Regions from separate parts of the Tepidamorphus sp. 3E244 genome, predicted to be linked through region 2. Evidence: predicted binding sites of a transcription regulator. Region 2 holds the regulator's gene; the other holds the start of a gene.

Region 1 (6,928 bases), on a different contig from region 2:
CAGCGTCGCCCGGAACTGCTGGACAGGCTGGCTGGCGGGCAGGTGGTTGCACTCGTCTCCGATGCCGGCACGCCCCTGGTGTCCGACCCCGGCTTCAAGCTCGTGGAAGCGGTGATCGAGGCGGGCCATGCAGTGTTCCCGCTGCCCGGAGCTTCGGCCACGCTGGCAGCGCTCGTCGCCGCGGGCCTTCCAACTGACAGTTTTTTCTTTGCGGGCTTCCTGCCGTCGAAATCCGGTGCGCGTCGCAACAAGGCAGCCGAGTTCGCAACCGTGCCGGGCACGCTGGTCTTCTACGAGTCGCCAAACCGCGTCGCCGCCATGCTGGCGGATATGCAGGCCGTCTATGGCGACAGGCAGGCCGCCGTTGCCCGTGAACTGACCAAGCGCTTCGAGACGCTGGAGCGCGGCACGCTTGGCGAACTGGCGCAGCGCTTCGGTGAAGGGGCTGCGCCCAAGGGCGAGATCGTCGTCGTCGTCGCGCCGCCCGATGAAGAAGCCCCCAGCGCCGACATCGGCGACGACGCCATTGCCGAGCGGCTGGAATCCCTGAGCGCGGAACATGGCGTCAGCCGCGCCGCGCAGATTCTTGCGCAGGAAACCGGCCTGCCGCGCAAGAAACTCTATACCCGCGCGCTGGAACTCGGCTCGCGGGCCCGGAAGGCGACATGACCGCCCCCGGCGCAGCAGTGCAACGCCGCCGCAGCGCGGAGCGAAGAGGCCGGCGGTCCGAATTCGCAGCACTCGCGCTGTTGGCCGTGAAGGGCTTTCGCCCGCTTGCGCGCCGCTGGCGTTCGCCCGTCGGCGAACTGGACCTCGTCGTCGTGCGCGGCAATCTGCTGACCTTCGTGGAAGTGAAGGCCCGCGCCAGTGAGTCCAGCGGATTGGAAGCCATCACGGCCGCACAGCAGAAGCGCATGGCCGCTGCCGCGCAGGCATGGCTTGCCAGCAACCCCGCCTATGCCAGATACAACATGCGCTTCGACGCGGTGATCGTGACGCCGCGCCGCCTGCCGCGTCACCTGCCCGACGCGTTCCGCCCTCACGCCTGACATTGTTCGGATAGATCAGCCCATGTCCCTGACAGTCGCCGTCCAGATGGACCATATCGCCGGCATCAACATCGCCGGGGATTCCACCTTCGCCCTCATGCTGGAGGCCAAGAAGCGCGGCCACGCGCTGATCCACTACCACGTGCGCGACCTAGCCCAGCGCGGGCGCGATGTGTTCGTGACCGGCGAACCGGTCGAGGTGCGCGACGAGAAGGGCAATCATTTCTCGCTTGGCGAGCGCACCCGGATGCGTCTGGACGAGGCCCAGGTCGTGCTGATGCGGCAGGACCCGCCCTTCGACATGGACTACATCACCGCGACCCACATGCTGGAATGCGTCCATCCGAAAACGCTGGTGGTCAACGATCCGGCCAGCGTTCGCAACGCGCCGGAGAAGATCTTCGTCACCGAATTCTCGCAGTTCATGCCGCCGACGCTGATCACCCGCAACGTTTCGGAGATCGAGGCCTTCCGGACAGAGTTCTCCGACATCGTCATCAAGCCGCTCTACGGCAACGGCGGCAAGGCGGTGTTCCGCCTCAAGCCGGGCGACGAGAATTTCGGTTCGCTCATCGACATGTTCGAAAGCACCTTCCGCGAGCCTTGGGTCATCCAGCAGTACCGCGAGGAAGTGCGCCAGGGCGACAAGCGGATTCTCATCGTCGACGGCAAGTTTGCCGGTGCCGTGAACCGTGTTCCGGCGGAAGGCGATCTGCGCTCCAACATGGTGCGCGGCGGCGTGGCCTCCGAGACCGACCTCACCCCGCGCGAACGCGAGATCGTCGAGGCGCTCGGCCCGGTGTTGAAGGAAAAGGGTCTGATCTTCACCGGCATCGACGTGATCGGCGGCTACCTGACCGAGATCAACGTCACCTCGCCCACCGGCATCCGTGCCATCGCGAAATTAGGCGGCCCGGATGCAGCCGCCATGATCTGGGACGCGATCGAGGAAAAGGTCGGCTAGACTGCCCGCCTAGTGGCAGTGAACGATGCCGGTTGCCCGCTCCATGTGGCAACACTGGCCGGGAGGAGAACTCTTCCGGCAGCCGCCGCCATGGGCGACGGCGGAAACGGTCAAAGTGGCAAGTAAAAGACCGGCCGTCAGGAATCTGAAATACATTGTGCGTCGCCCCCGAATTCATGTTGTCGCGGCGGTTTTGCTCCGCGTGGGTGGTGAGGCTAGGGCCATCTTGCCTTTGCGGCAAAACGAAACGCACACAATGGCAAATGTTCGCCTATTGTTCTTTGGCGGGTGATGCGCTAACTTCCGTTGAGTAACGAACGGAGGGGCGGATGGTCGCCAGGGTCAGGACGGTTGCGCTGGAAGGCATCGACGCGCGCCCGGTGGACGTGCAGGTTCAGGTGTCGCCGGGTCTCCCCGCTTTCACCATTGTCGGCCTGCCGGACAAGGCGGTTGCCGAAAGCCGCGAGCGTGTCCGTGCTGCGCTGACCGCCGTCGGCCTGTCGCTTCCTCCCAAACGCATCACCATCAACCTCGCGCCCGCCGATCTGCCCAAGGAGGGCAGTCATTTCGACCTTCCCATCGCGGCAGGCGTCATGGCGGCAATCGGTGCCATTCCCGCGACCGCGCTCGATGGTCAGGTGGTGCTGGGTGAACTCGCGCTGGATGCGCGCATAAGCGCGGTTGCCGGCGTCCTGCCGGCTGCCATCGCCGCCAATGCCGAAGGCTGCGGACTTGTCTGTCCGGGCGCGTGCGGCGGCGAGGCGGCATGGGCGGCCTCCGACATGGAGATCGCCGCACCCGAAACGCTCACCGCGCTCGTCAATCACCTGAACGGCAATCAGGTGCTGCCGCGTCCCAAACCGGTGATCGGCGTCTCCACATACGCAACCGCCGACATGCGCGACGTGCGCGGGCAGGAATCGGCAAAGCGCGCGCTGGAAGTCGCCGCTGCCGGGGGCCACAACCTGCTGATGGTCGGCCCGCCCGGTGCCGGAAAGTCGATGCTGGCGGCGCGGCTGCCCTCGATCCTGCCGGATCTCACACCAGCGGAAATGCTCGATGTCTCGATGATCCGCTCGGTTGCAGGCGTGCTCGGCGAAACCGGCCTGTCGTCCGTGCGTCCCTTCCGCGGGCCGCACCACTCCGCCTCCATGGCGGCCATGGTCGGCGGCGGCATGAAGGCGCGGCCCGGAGAGGTGACGCTCGCCCACAACGGCGTATTGTTCCTGGACGAGCTGCCGGAGTTTTCACCGCAAGTGCTCGATTCCCTGCGCCAGCCGCTGGAGAACGGCGAGACGGTCATTGCCCGCGCCAACCACCGGGTCACCTATCCCTCGCGCTTCCAGCTCGTCGCGGCCATGAACCCGTGCCGCTGCGGCATGGCGGGCGAACCGGGTCACACCTGTCGCCGTGGTGCGCGCTGCGCCGCCGACTACCAGGCGCGCATCTCCGGCCCCTTCCTCGACCGTGTGGACATCCACCTCGATATTCCGGCCGTCACCGCCGTCGACCTGATGCAGCCCCCGGCGCAGGAGACGAGCGCCGACATTCGCGCCCGCGTCGAGGTGGCCCGCATGATCCAGCGTGAACGCTACGCATCTGTTGCGGGAACCGGATCCGGGATGACGAACGCTGCCGTCCCGGCACCGGTGCTGGAGGAAACGATCGATTTGGCAGCCGATGCCCGCGCGCTGCTCGCCGATGCCGCCAACCGCATGGCGCTGTCGGCGCGCGGCTTCCACCGGGTCCTGCGGGTGTCGCGCACACTCGCCGACCTCGATGGCGCACCCGGCGTCAGCCGCGTGCACGTCGCCGAGGCGCTCTCCTACCGCGCCATGTCGGACCGGCTGGCGGCAGCCGCCTGAACTGCTGCAATCGGTTTACCTTCGTTAACAGATGATTGACCCTTGGCGGCGATCATCCCGCCATGACACAGGGCGAATCATCTCAGGGCGGAAAAACCGCGACGGCCACGAACCTGCGGGCGAGGCCGCTGCCGGCTTGGATTGGCGGATTGCTGGCCGTCGCATTTCCCGTCGGGGTGCTGGGGACGGTCAACGCGGTTCCGGGCACGCTTCCGGCCTCAACGCTGGCAAGTCTGGCGCTTCTTACCCTGATCGGCAGCGCGCTGAGCCTCCTCGTCACGCGGCCTTTTTCCGTGCGACGCGATCAAACGAAAGAAGAGCGCGTCGAGCCGGTCTTCGGAAAACCGCCCGTTTTGAAACCACCCGTGCCCGACCTCTCCTCCATCACGTCGCTCAGCCACGAACTGCGCACGCCGCTCAATGGCGTCCTTGGCCTCGCCGGCCTATTGCTCGACGACGACCTGACCCCCGCGCAGCGCAACCACGTCCACGCCATCCGCCAGTCGGGCCAGACGCTGGCCGCGCTCGTTGACGAGGTTCTCGACCATTCCCGGATGGATGCCGACGGCATCGACATCATGGAAACCGAGTGCGACCCGCGCGCGATCCTGCGTGAAGTGACCGAACTGCTGGCCCTGCGCGCCCACACGAAAAATCTTGGCCTCGGCGCGGTGGTCAGCGATTCGGTGCCGCTGACATTGCATCTCGATGCCGCGCGCCTGCGGCAGGTGCTGACCAACCTCATCGGCAATGCGGTCAAGTACACGCAAACCGGCGGTATCGCCGTCGAATGCCGCTGGCTCGGCGAGGCCGACACCCTCGACGGCGAACTGGAAATCGTCATCTCCGATACCGGCAATGGCATCGCGCCGGAGAACCACGCCCGCATCTTCGAGGTCTTCGAGCGCGCACCGGCCTCCGGTGGCGCTGGCAGCGGCCTTGGTCTCGCCATCGTGCGCCGCACGGTCGATGCCATGGGCGGCGAGATCAACGTGAAGAGCGCGCCCGGCCAGGGTTCGATCTTCACGGTTCTCCTGCCGTGCCGCATCGGGCAGGCAGCAGTGGCCTCGCCGCGCCCGCTGGAAGGTCAGTCCGTCGCCGTGTCGCTGCCCTGCCCATATGAACGCGCGATGATCGCAGCCATGTGCGCGCGTCTTGGTGCGGCAACCGACGTTGCGTCCGAGGATGCCGACATCGTGCTAACCGCGCGCAGCGAGGACGGCGTGCCGCCGGACGCGGCTGCTCCCCACATCGCGCTGCTGTCGCTGACCGAACGTACCGAGCCGGAAAAGCTGCGGCAGCAGGGTTACGCGGGCTATCTGACGCGCCCGGTCCGCGAGGAATCCCTGCTGGCGCGCATCGCCCTGTCGCGCAGCACGCCGCGCGCCAGCACGCGCACCGCGGCGCCGGATGCCGACAAGCTGCCGCGCACGCAGAACCCGAAACGCATCCTGCTTGCCGAGGATGATCCGATCAGCGCCATGCTGCTGGTGGCCATGCTTCAGCGCATGGGCCATGAGGCGCAGCACGTTGGCGATGGCCGCGCCGCGCTTGCCGCCTTGCGCGACCCCGCGAACCGCTTCGATGCGATCCTGCTCGATCTGGAGCTTCCCGAAATGTCGGGTCGCGAGGTTGCCGTGAAGGCGCGTGCCGAAGGCCTCGACCTTCCCATCGTCGCGGTCAGCGCCAGCAATGCGGCAGATGTCGATGCCGACGGCTTTGCCGCCCATTTCGAAAAGCCCATCGACCCGAAGCGCCTTGCGGTCACGCTCGAAGGCCTCGCCGCCCGCAGCGCCGCCTGAGCGGCGGCTGTCATACATCTGTAGAACTGTTATGGTCCTGCTCTACGGCGACTGAAGCGCCGAAGCGAGTCGATGGTCGGGGTTTGCCCCGGACCGACCTTCGGGCTTAAGGAGCGGGGACCATGAGCATTTCTGATACGAATTTCGGATCGCGACTGAAGCCGGGCGGTGCCTGGCACCCGGCGCCGGGCGCGCTGGTGCATGCGCTGACGCCGCGCCGCCTGCGGGCGCGCTTCGACGCGGTTCAACCGCCTGCCACGCTGGCGCGGATCGGCTCGCTGGAAGCACGCCTTGCCCGCACATCGGCGGAAGTGCGCCTCGCGCAGTCGCTGCGCTACCGCGTCTTCTACGAGGAACTTGGCGCGACCGCCGGCCTGCGCACGCGCCGCAAGCGCCGCGATTCAGACCGCTTCGACCGCATCTGCGACCACGTGCTGGTCATCGACCATGAAGCGCGTCCGCCGCGCACGCCGCTTGGCCTGAGCCGTCCTGCCGTGGTCGGCACCTACCGGCTGCTGCGCCACGAACAGGCGCTGGCGACCGGCGGTTTCTACACCGCGCAGGAATACGACATCGCGCCGCTGCTGGACCGGATGCCCGACACGCGCTTTCTTGAGCTTGGCCGCTCCTGCGTGCTGTCGACCCACCGCAACAAGCGCACGCTGGAAGTGCTCTGGGCGGGGGTCTGGGCCTATATCCGCCACCACCGGCTGGATGCGATGTTCGGCTGCGCCAGCTTCCAGGGCACCGAGCCGCGCGACCACGCGCTGGCGCTTTCCTTCCTGCATCACCACGCCACCGCCAGCGGTGACTGGCAGGTGCGCGCCCATGACGAGCTGAACGTGTCGATGAACATGATCCCCGCCTCCGACATGTCGGAGCGCGAGGCGCTGCGTGCCTTGCCGCCGCTCATCAAGGGTTACCTGCGGCTGGGTGCGAAGGTTGGTGAAGGGGCGGTGATCGACCGCCAGTTCGGCACGGTCGATGTCTGCATGTTGCTGCCGACCTCGGCCATCAACCCGCGCTATTTCGGCCATTTCGGTGCGCCGGACGCTCCTGTCGGCAGCGCCTGACGCACCTTATTCCCAAGCCCGGCCTCAACCGTTGACGTTGTAGGCCGCGATGGCCGCGAGGTTGACGAGGTCGCTGTCGCGCGCGCCAAGCGGCGCAATCTGCACGGAGCGATCCAGCCCCGACAGCAGCGGCCCCAGCACCGTCGCACCGCCCAGCTCCTGCAGCATCCGGGTC
Region 2 (6,928 bases):
AACGTTTCGGTGCGTTCGATCCTGATGCCGCCGCCGGAGCCGGCCGCACCCGGCGGGTTCGACTTCGCGCGCCGTGCCTATCTGGAACGGATCGGGGCGGTCGGTTTCGCAATCGGGTCCGTCGAGATGGCCGGTAATGGCACGCAGGCGACAGGGTTTTCCGCACAGGTCGAACGGTTGCGGGATGCCACAGCACAGCGCATCCGCACGACATTGCCGGGGCAGAGCGGGGAGATCGCCAGCGCGCTCATCGTGGGAAAACGAGGCGGCATCGGCGATGAACCGCAGGACGCGCTGCGCGCAGCGGGCCTGCAGCACATTCTCGCGATTTCGGGCCTGCACATGGCGCTGGTCGCTGGGTCGATCTTCATGGCGCTGCGAACGGTGCTGGCGGGCGTCGGCGGGCTGGCGCTCAACCACCCGACGCGCAAATACGCCGCACTCGCGGCGATTGCGGTCGCGGCATCCTATCTGGCGTTGTCCGGCGCGCCGGTTTCGGCGCAGCGCGCCTTCATCATGACAGCCGTGATGTTCACAGCCGTATTGCTCGACAGACCCGCGCTGACCTTGCGCAACGTCGCCATCGCGGCAATCGCGATCATCGTCTTCAAGCCGTCCGCAGTGCTGGAGGCTGGTTTCCAGATGTCGTTCGCGGCAACCGCGGCACTGGTCAGCATCTACGAGACGACGCGCAGGCGACGGCTGCAAAAGGACGAAGAGGTCTTCGCCACGCGGCGGTTCGCGGGGCTGCGCTTCTTCCTGACCGCACTCGTCATCACCGCGCTTGTCGGTGGCCTGTCAACCGCGCCGTTCGCCGCCTACCACTTCAACCGGTTCGCGCCTTATGGCCTTCTCGGCAACGTGCTCGCCATGCCGATCGTAAGCTTCTGGGTCATGCCGTCCGCGGTGATTTCAGGCCTCGCCATGCCGCTGGGGCTGGAAGTTTTGCCGCTGAAGTTGATGGGGGCGGGCGTCGATGCCGTCGTCGCGGTCGCAAGCTGGGTTGCAAGCCTGTCCCATGCCGAGATGCCGGTTGCTGCTTTCCCTGCGCTGTCGCTCTGGCTGACAGCGCTCGCCCTTATGTGGCTCGTCATCTGGCGCGGGGCATGGCGCTATGCCGGGGCCGCGGTCGGCATGGTGCTGGCGATCGGGGCGGCGCAAGCCTCGCGCCCGCCGGACATTCTCATCGACCGGGACGGAGACCTTGCCGCCATCCAGACCGGCAACGGAGAACTGGTTTTCGCGGCGAAACGCAAGGCGGGGTTCGTCATCGAGACATGGCTGCGGCGCAGCGGCGATCCGAGACCGTTGGAGGAGGGGCTGGCGGCTGTTGCGCGTTGCGACGCAACCGCGTGCCGCGTGACCGCGGCAACAGCGCGGGGACAGCCGGTCACCGTGTCGCTGCAAGCGAAGGAGCAGACCGCTCTCGATGCCTGCGATGGGGCGGATATCGTCGTCCTGTCAGCTTACACGCAGAGGCCGGCAAGTTGCGCGGCACGTCTTGCGGTCACCACCGACATGCTGGAGGACCGCGGCGCGCTCGGCATCCGCGTCGATTCTGCCAGCAACGCAAGCGCTCTGGCTTTCGAAGTGACGGGCGCGAACGACGCGCGCCGTCACCGGATCTGGCATCGTGCGCAACCCGGGCCAGACAGTCCGGACGCAGAGCAGGGCGCTCAGTAGCGGCGGAACAGGCCCGCCAGCCGGCCCTGGATTCGCACCCGGTCCGGACCGAAGATGCGCGTCTCGTAGTTCGGGTTGGCGGCTTCCAGCGCGATGGACGCACCCTTGCGCCGCAGGCGCTTGAGGGTCGCTTCCTCGTCATCGACCAGCGCAACGACGATCTCGCCCGTATCGGCGGTATCGGACTTGCGGATCAGGACCGTATCGCCATCGAGAATGCCGGCCTCGATCATGGAGTCGCCACGCACTTCCAGCGCGAAATGTTCGCCGGTGGTGAGCATGTCTGCCGGGACCGAGATGGTGTGCGAGTGGGTCTGGATCGCCTCGATGGGCGTACCGGCCGCGATGCGCCCCATCACCGGGATCGCAACGGAATCACTGCCGCTGTCACTGTGGGAATCCTCACGCGGCGGCTGCCGCTTGCCAAGCCCGCCTTCCACCACATTTGGCGAGAATCCACGACCGCGCGAAGCGGGCATGGCAGGGGACATGGCATCCGGCAGCTTGACGATTTCCAGCGCACGGGCGCGGTGCGGCAGGCGGCGAATGAAGCCGCGCTCTTCCAGCGCCGTGATCAGCCGGTGGATGCCGGACTTGGACCGCAGGTCCAGCGCTTCCTTCATCTCGTCGAACGAAGGCGGAACGCCGGATTCTTTCAACCGCTCGTGAATGAACAAAAGGAGTTCACGTTGCTTGCGTGTCAGCATGGCCAGGTCCGCTCGCTGTCTGTCCGGGTCATTCGCGTGACTGCCTGTAGGCGCCAATGCGAAGAATCGGCATGTACAAATCAGGAACATTGTCTACATGTTCCGAACTTGTTCTACAACCGTAAATGTTCGGTAAATGTTCGGGGTGGGGTTCCGCCGCGTCAGCCGCGTCAATCGATGGACGGAAGCAGCGAGACGTAGCGGCACGGCTCACCCGCGTCCGCTTTCGGGGCATGGGGCGGCCGCACGACCAGCACGTCCGTGCGCCCCAGTGTCGCCAGCATGGAGCTGTCCTGCCGCGAGAAGGGATGCGCCACGTGGAGGCCGTTCTCTATGGCAAGCCGCGCCCGGACATAGTCCTGCCGGTGGTCGTTCTCCGGCATCTCGCGGCCCAGTACGGCATGGTCGGGTTCTTCGGCCTGCTGCACCCCGAGCAGCGCACGCGCCAGCGGCACGAGAAACAGTCGCGCGCAGACGATGGCCGACACCGGGTTGCCTGGGAGGCCGATGAAGGACTGCTCGCCGCGTCGCCCGAACATCAGCGGCTTGCCGGGGCGCATGGCGATCTTCCAGAAGCCCATCTCGACGCCGAGATCGGCCAGCACATCCTGCATGTGGTCGTGGTCGCCAACGGATGCGCCACCCGTGGTGACCACGGCATCCGCTCCGGCTTCGACAGCCTGCGCAAGCTTTGCGGCGATGATCTTGCGATCATCCGGCGCGACGCCGAGGTCGGTGGCCTCGGCCCCTGCCATGCGTAGCATTGCGGCGACGCCGAAATTGTTGGAGGCGACGATCTGGTCCGGGCCGACATTCTCGCCGGGCAGCACGAGTTCATCGCCGGTCGAGAGAATCGCGAAGCGCGGCTTGCGGCGAACGGGAACGGTGGCATGACCCATGGCAGCGGCAAGCGCGACGCGGGCAGGCGTCAGGACCCTGCCGGCGTCGAGAAGTGCATCGCCCTCGCTGAAATCCATGCCGCGCGGGCGCACGAAGCGGCCCGCCTCGGTTGCAGGCACGCGGATCGTGTCGCCGTCGCGCGCGACGTTTTCCTGGATGACGATGGTGTCCGCCCCGTCCGGCAGTGGCGCTCCGGTAAAGATGCGCACGGCCTCGCCAGCGTTCAGGGTGCCGTCGAAGCGCGCGCCTGCCGCAGCCGACCCGATGACGCGCAGTGACGTGTCGCTTTCAACGTCGCTCGCGCGCACGGCGTAGCCATCCATGGCGGAGGTTGCCCAAGGCGGCTGGGTGCGTGTCGCGGCCATTGGTTCAGCGAGAACGCGCAGGTCTGCCACGGCAATGCCGACCTGCTCGGTTCCCGTCGGCTTTGCGCCCGACAGAAGCCGCGCCAAAGCCTCGTCGACGGGCAGCAGGCTCATGCGGGCTCGGCGGAATAGTCGCCGGATTTGCCGCCGGACTTGTTCAGCAGCCGGATGCCGGAAATCGTCATGCCGCGATCAACCGCCTTCACCATGTCGTAGACCGTGAGGCAGGCGACGGAGCAGGCGATCAGCGCCTCCATCTCGACGCCGGTCTGGCCGGTCAGGCGGGCCTCTGCGGTGACGCGCACGCGGCTGTTTTCCGGCTCGGGAACCAGCTCGACCGAGACCTTCGACAGCATCAGCGGATGGCAGAGTGGAATGAGTTCGTGCGTCTTCTTGGCGGCCATGATGCCGGCGATGCGGGCCACGGCGAGAACGTCGCCCTTCTTGGTCTCGCCGGAGACGATCAGGTCCAGCGTTTCCGGCAGCATGGAAATGATGCCCTCGGCGCGGGCCACGCGAACGGTGCTGGCCTTGTCGCCGACATCGACCATCTGCGCCTTGCCTGAGGCATCGACGTGGGTGAGCTTGCCTTTGCTCATGGCCGCGTCAACCCGCGGCCCGGGCGGCGCTCGCATCCGCCGGTTTCAGCAGTGCGCGGGTCGCGGCGGCCACATCGTCCTGCCGCATCAGGCTTTCGCCGACCAGCAGCGTGTGAATGCCGATATCGGCCAGACGCGAGACATCCTGCGGCGTGAAGATACCGCTCTCGCCGACCAGCAGCTTGCCCTCGGGCACGCGCGCGGCCAGCCGTTCGCTGGTTTGCAGCGTCACGTTGAAGGTGCGCAGGTTGCGGTTGTTGATGCCGAGCAGCGGCGAGGTGAGCTTCAGTGCGCGGTCGAGCTCGTCCTCCTCGTGAACCTCGACCAGAACCGACATGCCCCACTCGAAGGCCTCGCGCTCCAGCGCGGCTGCGGTCTCGTCGTCGACGGAGGCCATGATGATGAGGATGCAATCGGCACCCATCGCGCGCGCTTCCACCACCTGGTACGGCTCGTAGAGGAAGTCCTTGCGCAGTGCGGGCAGGGCGCAGGCATCGCGCGCAGCCTGAAGGAATTCCGGCGCACCCTGGAACGACGGCGTATCCGTCAGCACGGAGAGGCAGGCCGCGCCACCGTCCTCGTAGGCCTTCGCCAGCGACGGCGGATCGAAGTCGGCGCGGATCAGGCCCTTGGAGGGGCTGGCCTTCTTGATCTCGGCAATCAGCGCGGTGTGGCCTGCGTCGATCTTCGACTGCAGCGCGCCGTGAAAATCGCGGACCGGTGAGGCGGCACGCGCAGCTTCCTTGACGGCGTCCAGCGGGCGGGCCTTCTTGGCCTCGGCGATTTCGACGCGCTTGTACTCTTCGATTTTGCGCAGGATGTCAGCCATTGGTGACCCTCACGACCTCTGCCAGGCGCTGCTGGGCATCACCGCAATCGATGACCTCGGCGGCGAGATTGACGCCAGCCGCCAAATCCTTGGCCTTGCCGGCGACGACGAGCGCGGCGCCCGCATTCATCAGCACGATATCGCGGTATGGCCCGCGATCACCGTTCAGCACCGAGCGCAGCGCAGCCGCGTTGTGGTCGCCGTCGCCGCCCTTCAGATAGGACGGGTCGGCGATGGAAATATCGACGCTCTGCGGGTCGATGTCGAAGGTCGAGACCTTGCCGCCTTCCAGCGAGGCAACGCGCGTCGGGCCGGTGGTGGTGATCTCGTCCAGCCCGTCGGAGCCGTGCACCACCCAGGCGCGCTCCATGCCGAGCTGGTTCAGCACATGGGCGACAGGCTCGACCCACTCAAGCGAGAACACGCCGACCAGCGCACGCTTGACGCTGGCCGGATTGGACAGTGGCCCCAGCAGGTTGAACACCGTGCGCGTGCCAAGTTCGACGCGCGTCGGGCCGACATGCTTCATCGCGGAATGGTGCATCGGCGCGAACATGAAGCCGAGGCCGGCTTCGCGGATCGACTGGCCGATCTTGTCCGGGTCGATGTCGATATCGACACCAAGTGACGCGAGAACGTCGGCCGCGCCGGACCTGGACGACAGCGCGCGGTTGCCGTGCTTGGCGACGGGTACGCCCGCACCGGCCACCACGAAGGCGGTGGCGGTTGAAATGTTGTATGTGCCGCTGCCGTCGCCGCCGGTGCCGACAACGTCCATGGCATCATCGGGGGCTTCGACCGGCACCATCTTGGAGCGCATGATCTGCGCCGCGCCGGTGATCTCGTCCACGGTCTCGCCGCGCACCCGCAGCGCCATCAGGAAGCCGCCGATCTGGCTCGGGGTGGCTTCGCCGCTCATGATGATCTCGAAGGCGGCGCGCGCATCCTCGACCGACAGGCTTTCACCCGTCGCGACCTTGCCGATCATGTCCTTCATGGAAGCCATAGGCTCGATTACCCCTTCGCGCCCCGCATTGCCAGCGATCAGGCCGGAACTTTCGCGTGGTTCTTCACGATTTCAAGAAAATTGCGGAGCAGGGCGTGACCATGCTCCGAGGCAATGCTTTCGGGATGGAACTGCACGCCGTGAACCGGGTGTTCGGCATGGCGCAGGCCCATGATCGTGCCGTCGGAGGTCTTCGCGTTGACGCTCAGCGTGTTCGGCAGGCTCGCCGGGTCGACGGTCAGCGAGTGGTAGCGCGTGGCGGTGAAGGCTTCAGGCAGGCCGGCGAACAGGCCGGTTCCGTCATTGTGCATGGTGCTTGTCTTGCCGTGGAACAGCGCATCGGCGCGCACCACGTCGCCACCATAGACCTGGCCGATGGCCTGGTGGCCGAGGCAGACGCCGAATAGAGGCGTGGTTTCACCGGCACGGCGGATCAGGTCCATGCAGATACCTGCCTCGTTGGGCGTGCAGGGGCCGGGCGATAGCACGATGCCGTCGGGCTTGGCGTCCATCACCTCGTCGACGCTGATGCGGTCGTTGCGATGGACTTCGACCTCGGCACCGAGTTCACCGAGATAGTGGACGAGGTTCCAGGTGAAGCTGTCGTAATTGTCGATGAGAATGATCATGGCAGTCGCGGTTCTGGCCGCTCCGGAGTCTCAAGGTGCTTTCGTCTGCACCATAGGGTGACACCGATCAAGCCCGCAACGGACAGAGGCACAGTGAAAGCGCCCGTCAGCATGGTGGAAGCAAAGGCGAGATAGATCGTACCCGCTCCAAACGGCCCGCTGCCGACGCTGGTGACGAGACTGTCGGGATCCGAGACGTGGCTGAGGATG

The links. Region 2 encodes LexA, which represses DNA repair genes until DNA is damaged. Its sites were predicted from a motif close to TGTTCNNNNTGTGTTCNG; they were not measured.
Region 1: ACKTEK_RS14950 (YifB family Mg chelatase-like AAA ATPase) is a predicted target of LexA. The motif match lies at 2,278-2,295, and genes of this name have one in related genera.

Annotation. Positions count from the first base shown of each region.
Region 1 is NZ_JBJXCY010000002.1:1,301,245-1,308,172, forward strand. It holds gene rsmI (16S rRNA (cytidine(1402)-2'-O)-methyltransferase) at 1-669, shown strand, start outside; gene ACKTEK_RS14940 (YraN family protein) at 666-1,049, shown strand; gene gshB (glutathione synthase) at 1,072-2,013, shown strand; gene ACKTEK_RS14950 (YifB family Mg chelatase-like AAA ATPase) at 2,343-3,878, shown strand; gene ACKTEK_RS14955 (ATP-binding protein) at 3,941-5,680, shown strand; gene ACKTEK_RS14960 (GNAT family N-acetyltransferase) at 5,803-6,753, shown strand; gene ACKTEK_RS14965 (NADP-dependent malic enzyme) at 6,778-6,928, opposite strand, start outside.
Region 2 is NZ_JBJXCY010000001.1:1,399,397-1,406,324, forward strand. It holds gene ACKTEK_RS06585 (ComEC/Rec2 family competence protein) at 1-1,683, shown strand, start outside; gene lexA (transcriptional repressor LexA) at 1,677-2,390, opposite strand; gene glp (gephyrin-like molybdotransferase Glp) at 2,561-3,769, opposite strand; gene moaC (cyclic pyranopterin monophosphate synthase MoaC) at 3,766-4,254, opposite strand; gene trpC (indole-3-glycerol phosphate synthase TrpC) at 4,262-5,083, opposite strand; gene trpD (anthranilate phosphoribosyltransferase) at 5,076-6,089, opposite strand; gene ACKTEK_RS06615 (anthranilate synthase component II) at 6,128-6,718, opposite strand; gene ACKTEK_RS06620 (hypothetical protein) at 6,715-6,928, opposite strand, start outside.